DNA from 3 places in the Mesorhizobium sp. ESP-6-4 genome. Region 2 is predicted to be linked to each of the others. Evidence: predicted binding sites of a transcription regulator. Region 2 holds the regulator's gene; each other region holds the start of a gene.
The links. The regulator PhoB, encoded in region 2, activates phosphate uptake and scavenging genes when phosphate is short. The targets are predictions, from matches to a motif close to TGTCATNNANCTGTCAT.
Positions count from the first base shown of each region.

Region 1 (4,118 bases), on a different contig from region 2:
CGGCTTCGACGGCGGCGGGCATTCCGGTAGCGGACACTGAAGTCATTCCGCCGCCTCGCGCTTCTCCTCGGCGGCCTTGTTCTCGTTTTCCCGCGCTTCGTATTCGACGCGCATGCGGCGAACCAGGCCGAGCTCGGCCTGGAAGTCGACATAATGCGGCAGCTTCAGATGCTCGACGAAACCGGTGGCCTGGACATTGTCGGAATGCGAGATGACGAATTCCTCGTCCTGCGCGGCGGCAACGACGTCCTCGCCGAGCTCGCCGGCGCGTAGCGCCCGGTCGCACAGCGCCATCGCCATCGCCTTGCGCTCGCTCTGGCCGAAGACCAGGCCGTAGCCGCGCGTGAACTGCGGCGGCGCCTTGGCCGAGCCCTTGAACTGGTTGACCATTTGGCATTCGGTGACGCGGATGGAGCCGAGCGGCACGGCGAAGGGCAACTCCGGCACGTCCAGCTCCAGCTCTACCTCGCCAATGCGTATCTCGCCGACAAAGGGATGGTCGCGGGCGTAGCCGCGCTGCGTCGAATAGCCGAGCGCCAGCAGAAAACCTTCGTCGCCGCGCGACAACGCCTGCAGGCGGATGTCGCGCGCCATCGGGAATTGCAGCGGCTCGCGCGTGATGTCGCCGGGCACGTGGTCAAGCGGCATCTCGCCATCGGCCTCGATCAGGCCTTCATGGGCGAGGATCGCCGAAACGCGCGGCATGGCCTCCGGCTCGGCCGGACGCTGCGCCGGCATCTCGACCTCGGCGCCGGCGGCAAGCTCTGGATCGAGCAGGCGGTGCGTATAGTCGAAGGTCGGGCCGAGCACCTGGCCGCCCGGCAGGTCCTTGTAGGTGGCCGAGACACGACGCTCGACCTGCATGGCGCCGGTGTCGACCGGATTGGTGTAGCCGAAGCGCGGCAGCGTGGTGCGGTAGGCGCGCACCAGAAAGATCGCCTCGATCATATCGCCGCGCGCCTGGGTAACGGCGAGAGCCGCGAGCTCGCGATCATAGAGCGAGCCTTCGCTCATCACCCGGTCGACGCCGAGCGCCAGCTGCTCGACAATCTGGTCGAGGCGCAGCGCCGGTACCGAGCGGTCGCCGCGGCGGCGGTCGGCAAGCAGGCGATGCGCATTGGCAATGGCGGCTTCGCCGCCTTTCACCGCGACATACATGTCATGCCTCCATCGTCTTGATGCGGGTGGTGCGCGGCAGGCAGGCAAGGTGGCCGGGCGCCGCCAGGATGATGTCGACGCCGCGCGGGAAACGCTGGTTGTTCTGCTTCCACTGCTCGACGAAATGGCGCGGCATGCCGGGAGGCGCGATCATCGAGGTCTTTTCGATCCCCGGACCTTCGAGCAGCAGCGATGGGCCCGAGGCAAGATCGTCGACCAAGAGGATCAGCGTCGTCGAGCGGTCGGGATATTCTTGCGTGCCTTGCGCAAAACCATCGAGCGCCGCCATCTCCTTCGGATTGGCGATCAGGGCGAAATGTGCGTCGGCCGGCGTGTTTGCCGAGGGCGCGCCGGTGTGGAAGCCGAGCCAGGCCTTGACCGCGGCTTCCGCCTGCAGCAGCTGGTCGAGCCAGACCGGCGTGTCGTTGTCGCAGAGCGAGAGCGCCACGGCGCCGGCCGTCGCCGACAGCGGCGCCGGCGGGCGGGCGAGCTGCGGCAGCGGCTGGACGGTGCCGGGGCGGGCCATCGCGTCCATGATGGCGCGGAACACCGCCTGGGCGTTGAAGACCGGCTCCGCGAAGCCGCCGTCGATCGATTGCGTGGCGATATCCATCAGTCCTCTCCGCGCACCATGGTGAAGAAATCCACTTTCGTGGCCGCCGTTTCGACGCGCTTTGTCTCGCGCGCCGCAGCAAGCGCGGCGCGCAAGGGCGCGGCGAGCTTTGTCTCGACCGCCTCGCGGTGCGCTGGGTCCTGCCACAGCGCGTCAGCGATCGCCGCTAGCTTGGCTTTTCCCTTGTCGCGGCCAAGCGCATAGGAGTGGCCGACCTGGCCGGAGGGCAGCCGCACCGTGGCGCGGGTGACCGTCGCTTCGCCGACATTGAACGGTGCGCCACCGCCGCCGATCCGCCCGCGCACCGTCACCAATCCGGTTTCAGGACCGCGCAAAAGCTCGGCCTCGGAGGGCAGGCCCGACTCGTTCCACAGGCGAGCGATGTCATCGGCCGCGGCATGCGCCAGCGTCGCCATCAAGGCTTTCCGCCCGGCCTGCTCGCGCGCTTCCTGTCCTCGCATGGCATCGCTCCTTGCATAAAGAAATTTGTCTATTGATATAGACAACTATACAAATTATACTCACTTGGTAACGGGAGTCCATGACGGGTGGATGACAACGGGTGCAAAAGTTTAGGGTGATGACGTTGGGGGCGGGGAAATGACCGGGCTGGCAAGCAGCGTCGAGAGGCGCAATGGCGTATCGCTATGGCGGCAGATCGCCGACAGGATCCTGCAGGCGATCGCCAATGGCGATTTCGCCGAGAATGCCGCGCTGCCGCCTGAAGTCGCGCTGGCCGAGCGCTACGGCGTCAACCGCCACACGGTGCGCAGCGCCATTGCAGCACTGGTGCAGGAAGGCGTGCTGAAGGCCGAGCAGGGACGCGGCACCTTCGTGTTGTCGCGCAAGCGGCTGTCCTATCCGATCGGCGCGCGGACGCGCTTCTCGACCGGGCTGCAGGGGCAGACGAGCGAGCGGCATATCGCGCTGCTGTCGTCGTCGACCGAGCCGGCCGGCCGGCGCATCGCCGAGGCGCTGGGCATCGCCAAAGGCGCTGCCGTCATCCGCCTGGAGACGCGCGGCGAGGCCGACGGTCATGCGGTGTCGCGCGCGACGACCTGGTTCGATGCCAAGCGCTTCGCCGGAATCGGGGCGGCAATGGCGGAAACGGGGTCGATCACCGCCTCACTGAAGCGCTTCGGCATCAACGATTATCTGCGGCATTCGACCGTGCTGTCGGCGCGCCACGCCGATGCCGACGACCTTGCAGCCCTCGATCTGCAGCCCGGCGCGATCGTGCTGGTCACAATTGCAATCAACGTGACGCTCGACGGTGAGCCAATCCAGTTCGCGGAGTCGCGCTTTCCGGCAGAGCGGGTGGAGCTGAAGTTGTCGGTGTTGTAGGGAGTGCCAGCCTTGTACGAGACCGTGATTGATCTGCTTCACGCTGATGTCAGGTCGCTTACTCGTCAGCGGCTTGGCGTTTGAGGCTCGCCTTCCCCCACTCCGTCTCGGCTTCGCCGAGCCACCTCTCCCCCCTCCGGAGGGAGAGGAAAGGAGCACGCTGGCGGCCGGAGAAGCAGTGTGTCCGGTTGAAGAGCGTTGGCTGCAAGGCTCGCACCCTTCCTCTCCCCCGTCGATCGGGGGAGAGGTGGCTCGGCGAAGCCGAGACGGAGTGGGGGGTCGACCTGTGCGGCGCTCCGTCAATTAGGGCTGAGTTCACCGCCTGTCATGTTATCACCCGACCTCAATGACCGCCTTGATCAGTCCTGACTTCTCGTGGGTCCATCGGGCAAGGTCGCGCGGCGTTCCGGCGAGCGTGGTGCGATGGGTGACGAGCTTGTTCAACGGCACAGCGCCGTTGCGGATCGAATCTGCGACATGGTCGAAATCGGCCTTCAGCGCGTTGCGGCTGCCGACCAGCATCATCTCGCGCTTATGGAATTCAGGGTCGGAGAAGGTGATGTCGTCCTTGACGACGCTGACCAGCACCAGCGTGCCGCCATGCGCGACGTGGGCGAAGGCCGACTGCACGGACTGGGTGTTGCCAGTCGCGTCGAACACGAGGTCGAACCCTTCGCCGGCTGTTGCCTGTTGGACCAGCTCGGCAGCCGGCGTCTTCGAGCTGTCCAGCGGGGCAAAGCCGAGCTGCTTCTCGGCGAAGCCGAGACGTTCGGCGCTCATGTCGAGCAGGCTGACATCCAGCCCGGCGATGCGCGCGAAGATCGCCGTGCCGAGGCCGATCGGGCCGGCGCCGATGACCAGCGTGCGCTGGCCGGGCAGCCCGAGCGATCGGCGCACGGCATGCGCGCCGATGGCCAGGAATTCGACCGCCGCGGCGTCGGCCAGCGACAGGCCGTTCGTCGGGTAGAGGTTCTGCGCCGGCACCAAAATTTCGTCGCACATG
Region 1 is NZ_JAIUGS010000014.1:28,269-32,386, forward strand. It holds gene LB523_RS21640 (hypothetical protein) at 1-40, shown strand, start outside; gene LB523_RS21645 (carbon-phosphorus lyase complex subunit PhnI) at 43-1,158, opposite strand; gene phnH (phosphonate C-P lyase system protein PhnH) at 1,160-1,771, opposite strand; gene phnG (phosphonate C-P lyase system protein PhnG) at 1,771-2,232, opposite strand; gene phnF (phosphonate metabolism transcriptional regulator PhnF) at 2,372-3,115, shown strand; gene LB523_RS21665 (zinc-binding alcohol dehydrogenase family protein) at 3,449-4,118, opposite strand, start outside.
Region 1: phnF (phosphonate metabolism transcriptional regulator PhnF) is a predicted target of PhoB. The motif match lies at 2,313-2,329, and genes of this name have one in related genera.

Region 2 (4,118 bases):
ACATGCTGAACCTTGTGCCCAACGCGCTGCGCGAAGCAGGCACCGCCATCGGAGCGCCGCGCTGGGTGGTGATCCGCTCGGTTGCCTATCGCGCGGCACTCTCCGGCATCGTCACCGGCATCCTTTTGGCGATCGCCCGCATCTCCGGCGAGACGGCGCCGCTTCTCTTCACCGCGCTCAACAACCAGTTCTGGTCGAGCAATCTCAATGCGCCGATGGCCAGCCTGCCGGTAACCATCTTCCAGTTCGCTCTCAGCCCTTACGAGGAATGGCAGCAACTGGCCTGGACGGGCGCACTCATAATCACCCTGACGGTTCTCGGGCTGAGCATCATCGCCCGCAGCCTAACCGGACGCAGAGAGGACAGATGAAACCGATGTTGTCCACCGACCTGAACGCAGCCGACACGACCGTCGAGAAGGCCAAGATCGAGGTCAAGAACCTCAATTTCTACTATGGCCAGTCGAAGGCGCTGAAGGACATCAACCTGTCCCTGCCCGAGCGCAGCGTGACCGCCTTCATCGGCCCGTCGGGCTGCGGGAAGTCGACGCTGCTGCGCGTGCTCAACCGCATCTATGAGCTCTATCCGAAACAGAGCGCCGAGGGCCAGGTGCTGCTCGACGGCAAGAACATCCTCGACCGCTCGCAGGACCTCAATCTGCTGCGCACCAAGATCGGCATGGTGTTCCAGAAGCCGACGCCGTTCCCGATGTCGATCTACGAGAACATCGCTTTCGGCGTCAGGCTCTATGAGAAGATCAGCAAGGCCGAGATGGACAGCCGCGTCGAGCAGGCGCTGAAGCGCGCAGCACTCTGGAACGAGGTCAAGGACAAGCTCAACGCCAGCGGCCTCAGCCTCTCGGGCGGCCAGCAGCAGCGCCTGTGCATCGCCCGTACCGTTGCGGTGAAGCCCGAGGTCATCCTGCTCGACGAGCCGGCCTCGGCGCTCGATCCGCTGTCGACCGCCAAGATCGAGGAACTGATCGACGAGCTGCAGGCCGACTACACGATCGTCATCGTCACCCACAACATGCAGCAGGCGGCGCGCGTGTCGCGGCAGACGGCGTTCATGTATCTGGGCGAGCTGGTGGAGTTCGACCGGACCGAGAAGATCTTCACCTCGCCCCGCGAAAAGCGCACGCAGGACTACATCACCGGCCGCTTCGGCTGAGCTCATACGAGGACATCATCATGGCCGAACATACCGTCGCTTCCTTCGACGAGGATCTGAGGCAGATCAGCCGGCTCATCAACGACATGGGCGATCTCGCCAGCTCGATGGTCGGCGCTTCGACCAAGGCCCTGCTCGAGACCGACAATGCCATGGCGCAGCGCGTCGTTTCCGACGATGCCATCATGGACGCGCGCCAGCGCGAGCTCGACGACCGTGCCATCACGCTGATCGCCAAGCGCCAGCCGATGGCCGACGACCTGCGCAATGTGGTCGGCTCGATCCGCATGGCGGGCGACCTCGAACGCATCGGCGACCTCGCCAAGAACATCGCCAAGCGCGTCGGCTCGGTCGGCGTCAGCGCCGCGCCGCGCGACCTCACGCATTCGATCGATTCCATGGCGCAGCTGGTGCTGATCCAGGTCCAGGCCGTGATCCAGGAATATACGGTGGGCGACGCCACGGCGCTGGCCAAGCTTCGCAACGACGACGAGCGCATCGACGTCAAATACACATCCGTCTTCCGGGAGCTCCTGACCTACATGATGGAAGACCCGCGCAACATCACCGCCTGCACGCATCTTCTGTTCTGCGCCAAGAATCTCGAGCGCATCGGCGACCATGTGACCAACATCGCCGAGAACGCCTATTATGTGCTGACCGGCACGCAATTGCCCGCGAATCGTCCCAAGCAGGACGAGACGACAATGTCGGCGCCGGCGGCCTGACGAAGGTACCTGCCAATGATCGCGCCACGCATCATGGTGGTGGAGGACGAGGAGCCGCTTGGGGTGCTGCTCCGCTACAATCTCGAATCCGAGGGTTACCAGGTCGAAGTGGTGACCCGCGGCGACGAGGCCGAAATCCGCCTTCAGGAAAACGTTCCCGACCTGCTCGTGCTCGACTGGATGGTGCCGGCGGTTTCCGGCATCGAGCTCTGCCGGCGTCTCAGGATGCGGCCCGAGACAGAGCGGTTGCCGATCATCATGCTGACAGCGCGGGGCGAGGAAAGCGACCGCGTGCGCGGCCTTTCGACCGGCGCCGACGACTATCTGGTCAAGCCGTTCTCGACGCCGGAGTTCATGGCGCGCGTCAAGGCGCTGCTGCGCCGCGCCAAGCCGGAGGTGCTGTCCAGCGTGCTCAAGGTCGGCGACATCGTGCTCGACCGCGAGTCGCACCGCGTCTACCGCAAGAAGAGCGAGATCAGGCTCGGCCCGACCGAGTTCCGGCTGCTGGAATTCATGATGCGTCATCCCGGCCGGGTGTTCTCGCGCAGCCAGCTGCTCGACAATGTCTGGGGCGAGACGATCTATATCGACGAACGCACCGTCGACGTCCATGTCGGCCGCCTGCGCAAGGCGGTCAACAACGGCCGCATGCCGGATGTCATACGTACCATCCGAGGCGCAGGTTACGCGATCAGGGAAGATTAGGGGTAAGGCGCCGAGGCGCTGACGGATTCTGTCTCCAGCATCGGATCGCGTGCATTGGCGATTAGCCGAGACGCTTGTGCTTCGTCATCCACGGGCGGAGCAAGGAGCGCAGCGACGCAGCGCAGACCCGAGGATTCATTCCGTGATGTCGATGCGTTGCGACAGTCCAGAATTCTGTGCCGCTGCGCTCGACGCGTGAGGTAGCGGCATGGATTCCAGGGTCTCCGCGACGGAGCTTCGCTCCTGCTCCGCCCTGGAATGACGAAGCTGCGGGGCCTTCCCTTCGCTAATTTCAATCGTCTGCTGCTGTCCCCGGACCTCTTCAAGGCTGCCTCAGGCCACGTTCTTTCCCGTCCCCGCTCTTGCCTGGCCTCCCGGCGCGAAAATCTCCTGGTCGACGAAGGTCAGCGCGCGCATGGCGCAGCCTTCGCGGATCAGCGGCAGTTCGTTCGGCTCGGTGTCGAAGGAGATCGATTCGGAGTGCTGGCCGCCGGCCGTCTGGGCGATCGCCTCGCGCAGCGCCGGCTCGATCAGGTCGAAGGCGGCCGCGCTGACGCCGACCATGGCGACGGGCGCCGGGTCGATGAGGGCGAACAGGCTGCCGAGACCGAAACCAAGCGCCTCGCCGGCCCGGCGGTAAGCCTCCCGTTCGGGGCCGTCCCTCTCGCGCGCCTTCGCGGCAAGGGCCCGCATGTCGGCGTCGCCGACGTCGACCGGCTCGGCGTCCTCGCTCATTTTCATGGCGCTGCGCCAGATCGCATAGTTGCCGGCATAGGCCTCGACGCAGCCGCGGCGGCCGCAGCGGCAAAGCGCCCCGCCCGGGCGGTGAATCATGTGGCCGAACTCACCGCCGGAGGAATGCGTGCCGGTGAACAGCGCACCCTTGAGCACGAGACCCATGCCGATGCCGTGCGACAACAGGATGGCGATGAAGTCGTCGCGATAGCGCTCCGGGTCGCGCCATTGCAGCGCTACCGCCATCATGTTGCAGTCGTTCTCCATGGTGGCGGAGATGCCGAACTCCTTCTCGAGAATGTCGGCGAAAGGAATGTCGGTCAGCGGCGTTATCGGCGACCAGAGCATGGCGCGTGCATTAGAATCGGTGATGCCCTGAATGCCCATGGCGATGCGGGCGACGCTGCCAACGTCGAGGTCGGGATCCTGCAGCCGGCGCCGCACGATCGCCACGCATTCGCCGATCAGCTCGTCGCGGGGCATGACAAGCGTGTCCAGGCGCTGCTGCTCCTCGGCAACAACCTGACCGGCATAATCGATCACGGCGACCGACAGGAAGTTCAGCGACAACACCACGGTCAGCACCGCGGCGGCTTCAGGGTTCAGCGCCAGGCCGATCTGCGGCCGGCCGCGCTTCAACGCCGTCGGCTCGCTGGCCTTGCTTTCGGTGAGAATGCCCTCCTGGATCAGGTCGGCGGAGATCGCCGAAATGGTCGAGTGGCTGAGCCCGGTGGTGGCGGCAATTTCGGTTCGTGATGGCTGACCGGCGCGGCGTACCG
Region 2 is NZ_JAIUGS010000003.1:403,453-407,570, forward strand. It holds gene pstA (phosphate ABC transporter permease PstA) at 1-371, shown strand, start outside; gene pstB (phosphate ABC transporter ATP-binding protein PstB) at 368-1,171, shown strand; gene phoU (phosphate signaling complex protein PhoU) at 1,192-1,899, shown strand; gene phoB (phosphate regulon transcriptional regulator PhoB) at 1,915-2,604, shown strand; gene LB523_RS09125 (ROK family protein) at 2,938-4,118, opposite strand, start outside.

Region 3 (4,118 bases), on a different contig from region 2:
GCGCTTGGGCGCATGCGATTTCAGCGCGTCGCCCCGCCCGGAGAGGCTCGGATTGGTCATGAAATATTCCTGCGCGTTGAACGGCTCCTCGCCCTCCTCCAGCACAACGCGCCGGGAGGTGCCGTCAGCCAATACGTCGAAACTTTGCTGGTTGTCCATGATGTTGCCCAGCATGATCTGGCCAAGCACCTGTTCATGCACAGTTGGATTGGTGATCGGTACCAGGGTCTCGACGCGGCGGTCGAGATTGCGCGGCATCATGTCGGCCGACGAGATGTAGACGACCGCCTCGTCCGACGGCAGGCCGTGGCCGTTGCCGAAGCAGAAGATGCGGCTGTGCTCGAGGAAGCGGCCGACGATCGATTTCACCCTTATGTTCTCGGAAAGACCCGGCACCTGCGGCCTCAGGCAGCAGATGCCGCGCACGACGAGGTCGACCTCGACGCCGGCGCGGCTGGCGTCGTAAAGCGCGTCGATGACGGTCGGATCGACCAGCGCGTTCATCTTCATCCAGATGCGCGCCGGCCGGCCGTCGCGGGCATGAACGATCTCGTCCAAGATGTGTTTCAGGATGCGCTTGCGCAGCGTGAAGGGCGATACGGCAAGGCGCATCTCCTCGGCGGGCTCGGCATAGCCGGTGATGAAATTGAAGAGCTGCGCGACATCGCGCGCGATCGTCGGGTCGGTGGTGAAGAAGGACAGGTCGGTGTAGATACGGGCGGTAACCGGGTGGTAGTTGCCGGTGCCGAGATGCACGTAGTTGCGCAGCCGGCCATCCTCGCGGCGCACGATCAAAGACATCTTGGCGTGGGTCTTCAGCTCCAGGAAGCCGAACACGACCTGCACGCCGGCGCGCTCGAGGTCGCGCGCCCAGCGGATGTTGGCTTCCTCGTCGAAGCGCGCCTTGAGCTCGACAAGTGCCGTGACCGACTTGCCGGCCTCGGCGGCGTCGATCAGCGCGCGCACGATCGGGCTGTCGTTAGAGGTGCGGTAGAGCGTCTGCTTGATCGCCACCACTTCCGGGTCGGCGGCGGCCTGGCGCAGGAACTGCACCACCACGTCGAAGGACTCGTAGGGGTGGTGGACGACGATGTCCTTCTCGCGGATGGCGGCGAAGCAGTCGCCGCCATGCTCGCGGATGCGCTCGGGGAAGCGCGGATTGTAGGGCGTGAATTTGAGGTCGTCGCGCGGGATGGCGACAATCTCGGATATCTGGTTGAGCGCCAGCGGACCGGTGAGCACGCTGATGCGGCTCGACGACACACCGAGCTCGCCGGCGACGAAGTCCCGCAACGCGGCCGGCATCAGCGTGTCGAATTCGATGCGGATCACCGAGCCGCGGCGGCGCCGCTTCAGCGCCGTTTCGAACAGGCGCACCAGGTCTTCCGACTCTTCCTCGACCTCGATGTCGCTGTCGCGGATGATGCGGAACGTGCCGGAGCCCTTGACCTCGTAGCCGGGGAAAAGCTTGCCGATATAGATGCCGACCACTTCCTCCAGCGGGATGAAGCGCACATGGTGCTTGCGGTCGGGCAGGCGGATGAAACGCCTGAGCGCCACCGGCAGGCGCAGCAGCGCGCTCATCTCCTCGCCATTCTTGCGATGGCGCAATTGCAGGGCGATGGAAAAGCCGAGATTGGGGATGAACGGAAACGGATGCGCCGGGTCGATCGACAGCGGCGTCATTACCGGGAAAACCTGTTCCTGGAAATGCTCCTCCAGCCAGGCCTTCTCATCCTTGGTCAGCGCGTCGCGGGTGATGCTCTCGATGCCTTCCTTGTTGAGCAGCGTCATCAGCGCCGAGAGGCTCTTCTGCTGGTCTTCCTGAAGGCGCTCGACCTCCCGCAGCAACTGCTCGAGCTGCTGTTCGGGCGTGCGGCCGTCCGGGCTCTTCAGCGCGATGCCCTCGCGGACCTGGCCGGCAAGGCCGGCGACGCGCACCATGAAGAACTCGTCGAGATTGGCGGCAGAAATCGACAGGAAGCGGACGCGTTCAAGCAGCGGATGATGCTCGTTCAGCGATTCCTCCAGCACGCGGCGGTTGAATTGCAGCCAGGAGAATTCGCGGTTGACGAAACGATCGGGATTGCCGCCGTCGGGGCTTGCGGCCTCGACGGTGATGAACTCGCTCTGCACAGGCTTCAGTTCGTTCATGGTTTCCTGCTCTTGCCCGCAACCGTTCCCAGGAGGCGCCGCATACTGCCGTTAAACGACGCTCTAGCATGTCTTTATGACGCATGATCGTCACGGAATCGCTCCGGCACCGGCCCCATGCGCTTAACCGGCTCAACTTATCCTCTGCCAGCCTTTTGCGACAGTTTGATTTCATCGATCTTGCAAACTGGCCTGTTATGCTCCAGATGCAAACTGGTCACACCCACTGGCCGAACCCAATTGGAGACGACGATGGCAGGCGGCAGCATTCCCCATTTCCAGAACGACGCGGGCCATCCGGTCATCGAGATCGGCGTCAAGGAATTCATGTGCACCGGCGCCAACCCGCCCTTCGACCATCCGCATGTGTTCCTCGACATGGGCGACGACAATGAAAAGGTCTGCCCTTACTGCTCGACGCTCTACCGCTATTCACCGTCGCTGAAGGCGACGGAAACGCAGCCGGCCGGCTGCCTTTATGTCGACCAGGCCGCCTGACGCGGCAAATCATGAACGACTGCTAGATCATGACTGAAGCACGGTCCCGGCAAATCGTCATCGCCGGGGCTGGCATCGCCGGGCTGACGGCGGCGCTTGCCTTCGTCGAGCGCGGTTATCCGGTAAAACTGTTCGAGCAGGCAAAACAGCTGGAAGCGGCCGGTGCCGGCCTCCAGCTTTCCCCCAACGCGACCCGGATCCTGCGGCGGCTCAGCGTGCTCGATCGACTGCTGCCCAACGCGATCCGGCCGCGAGCGGTGGTGCTGAAGGACGCAAGGAGCCTGCGAGAGCTGGCGCGCGTGCCGCTTGGGGAAACCGCAGAAAAGCGCTGGGGGGCGCCCTATCTCGTGGCGCACCGCGCCGACCTGCAGGCGGCGCTGATGGCGGCGGTGGCGGAACGGCCCGGTATCGCGCTTGTCACCGGCGCTCGTGTTGCCGGCATCGCCGTCGACCCGCAAAGCGTGACCGCGACGGTCGAGGTCGACGGCAAAGCGACGAATATCGCGGGCGACCTGCTGGTCGCAGCCGACGGCGTTTGGTCCTCGGTCCGCGCCGGGCTTGTCCGGACGGCCGGCTTTTCGGCAAGCCGCTTTTCGGGCGAGCTCGCTTGGCGCGCGACGATCGCGGCGGAAAGCGCCGCCGGCCAGGCTTTCGCGCAAATCGGCGCGACTGACAGCGTCACCACCTTCCTGCATCCCGGCTTCCACATGGTTGCCTATCCGGTGAGCAAGGGCAGCGCCTTCAACCTTGCCGCCTTCACCAAGGGCCAGCACATTGCCGAAGGCTGGTCCGGCCATGCCGACCCCGCGATCCTCTCAGGCGCCATCCGAGGCACGGCGACGGGGCTGTCGAGGCTGGTGGCGCTCGCCGGCCCCTGGACGGCGTTCCCCATCCACACGGTCGAGCAGCGCCGCTGGACGATGCCGGAGGGCATAGCGCTGATCGGTGACGCCGCGCACGCCATGACGCCCTTCGCGGCGCAAGGCGCGGCCATGGGGATCGAGGATGCCGCTATGCTCGCCAATCTCGTTGCCGACTTCCCCGGCGATCCAGCTCGAGGCCTCGCCATCTGGGAAAATCTCAGACGCCCGCGCATCGAGAAGGTGCTGAAACGCGGAGCGCTCAATCGGCTGGCCTGGCACGCCTGGGGACCGGTGGCGATCACACGCAATCTGGTGCTGGCGGCGCGACCGGCGGAAAAGCTCGCGGCGGACCTGGACTGGCTCTATGGGTGGGAGGAGCGGGGGGTTGTGCGGCGGTAGCGTCTGCCACCAGATGGATAGGCCGGCGGGACAGCACCCCCTCTGCCCTGCCGGGCATCTCCCCCGCGAGGGGAAGATTGGCAGCTTGGGCGCTGGCTCCCGCCTTGCGACGTTGATGATTGGCGAAAGTAGCCACGACAGCTGATCTCCCCCCTTGCGGGGGAGATGGCCGGCAGGCCAGAGGGGGGTGTTACGGAACGCGGC
Region 3 is NZ_JAIUGS010000002.1:474,528-478,645, reverse strand. It holds gene LB523_RS06130 (RNA degradosome polyphosphate kinase) at 1-2,154, opposite strand, end outside; gene LB523_RS06125 (zinc-finger domain-containing protein) at 2,407-2,652, shown strand; gene LB523_RS06120 (FAD-dependent monooxygenase) at 2,682-3,914, shown strand.
Region 3: LB523_RS06130 (RNA degradosome polyphosphate kinase) is a predicted target of PhoB. The motif match lies at 2,312-2,328, and genes of this name have one in related genera.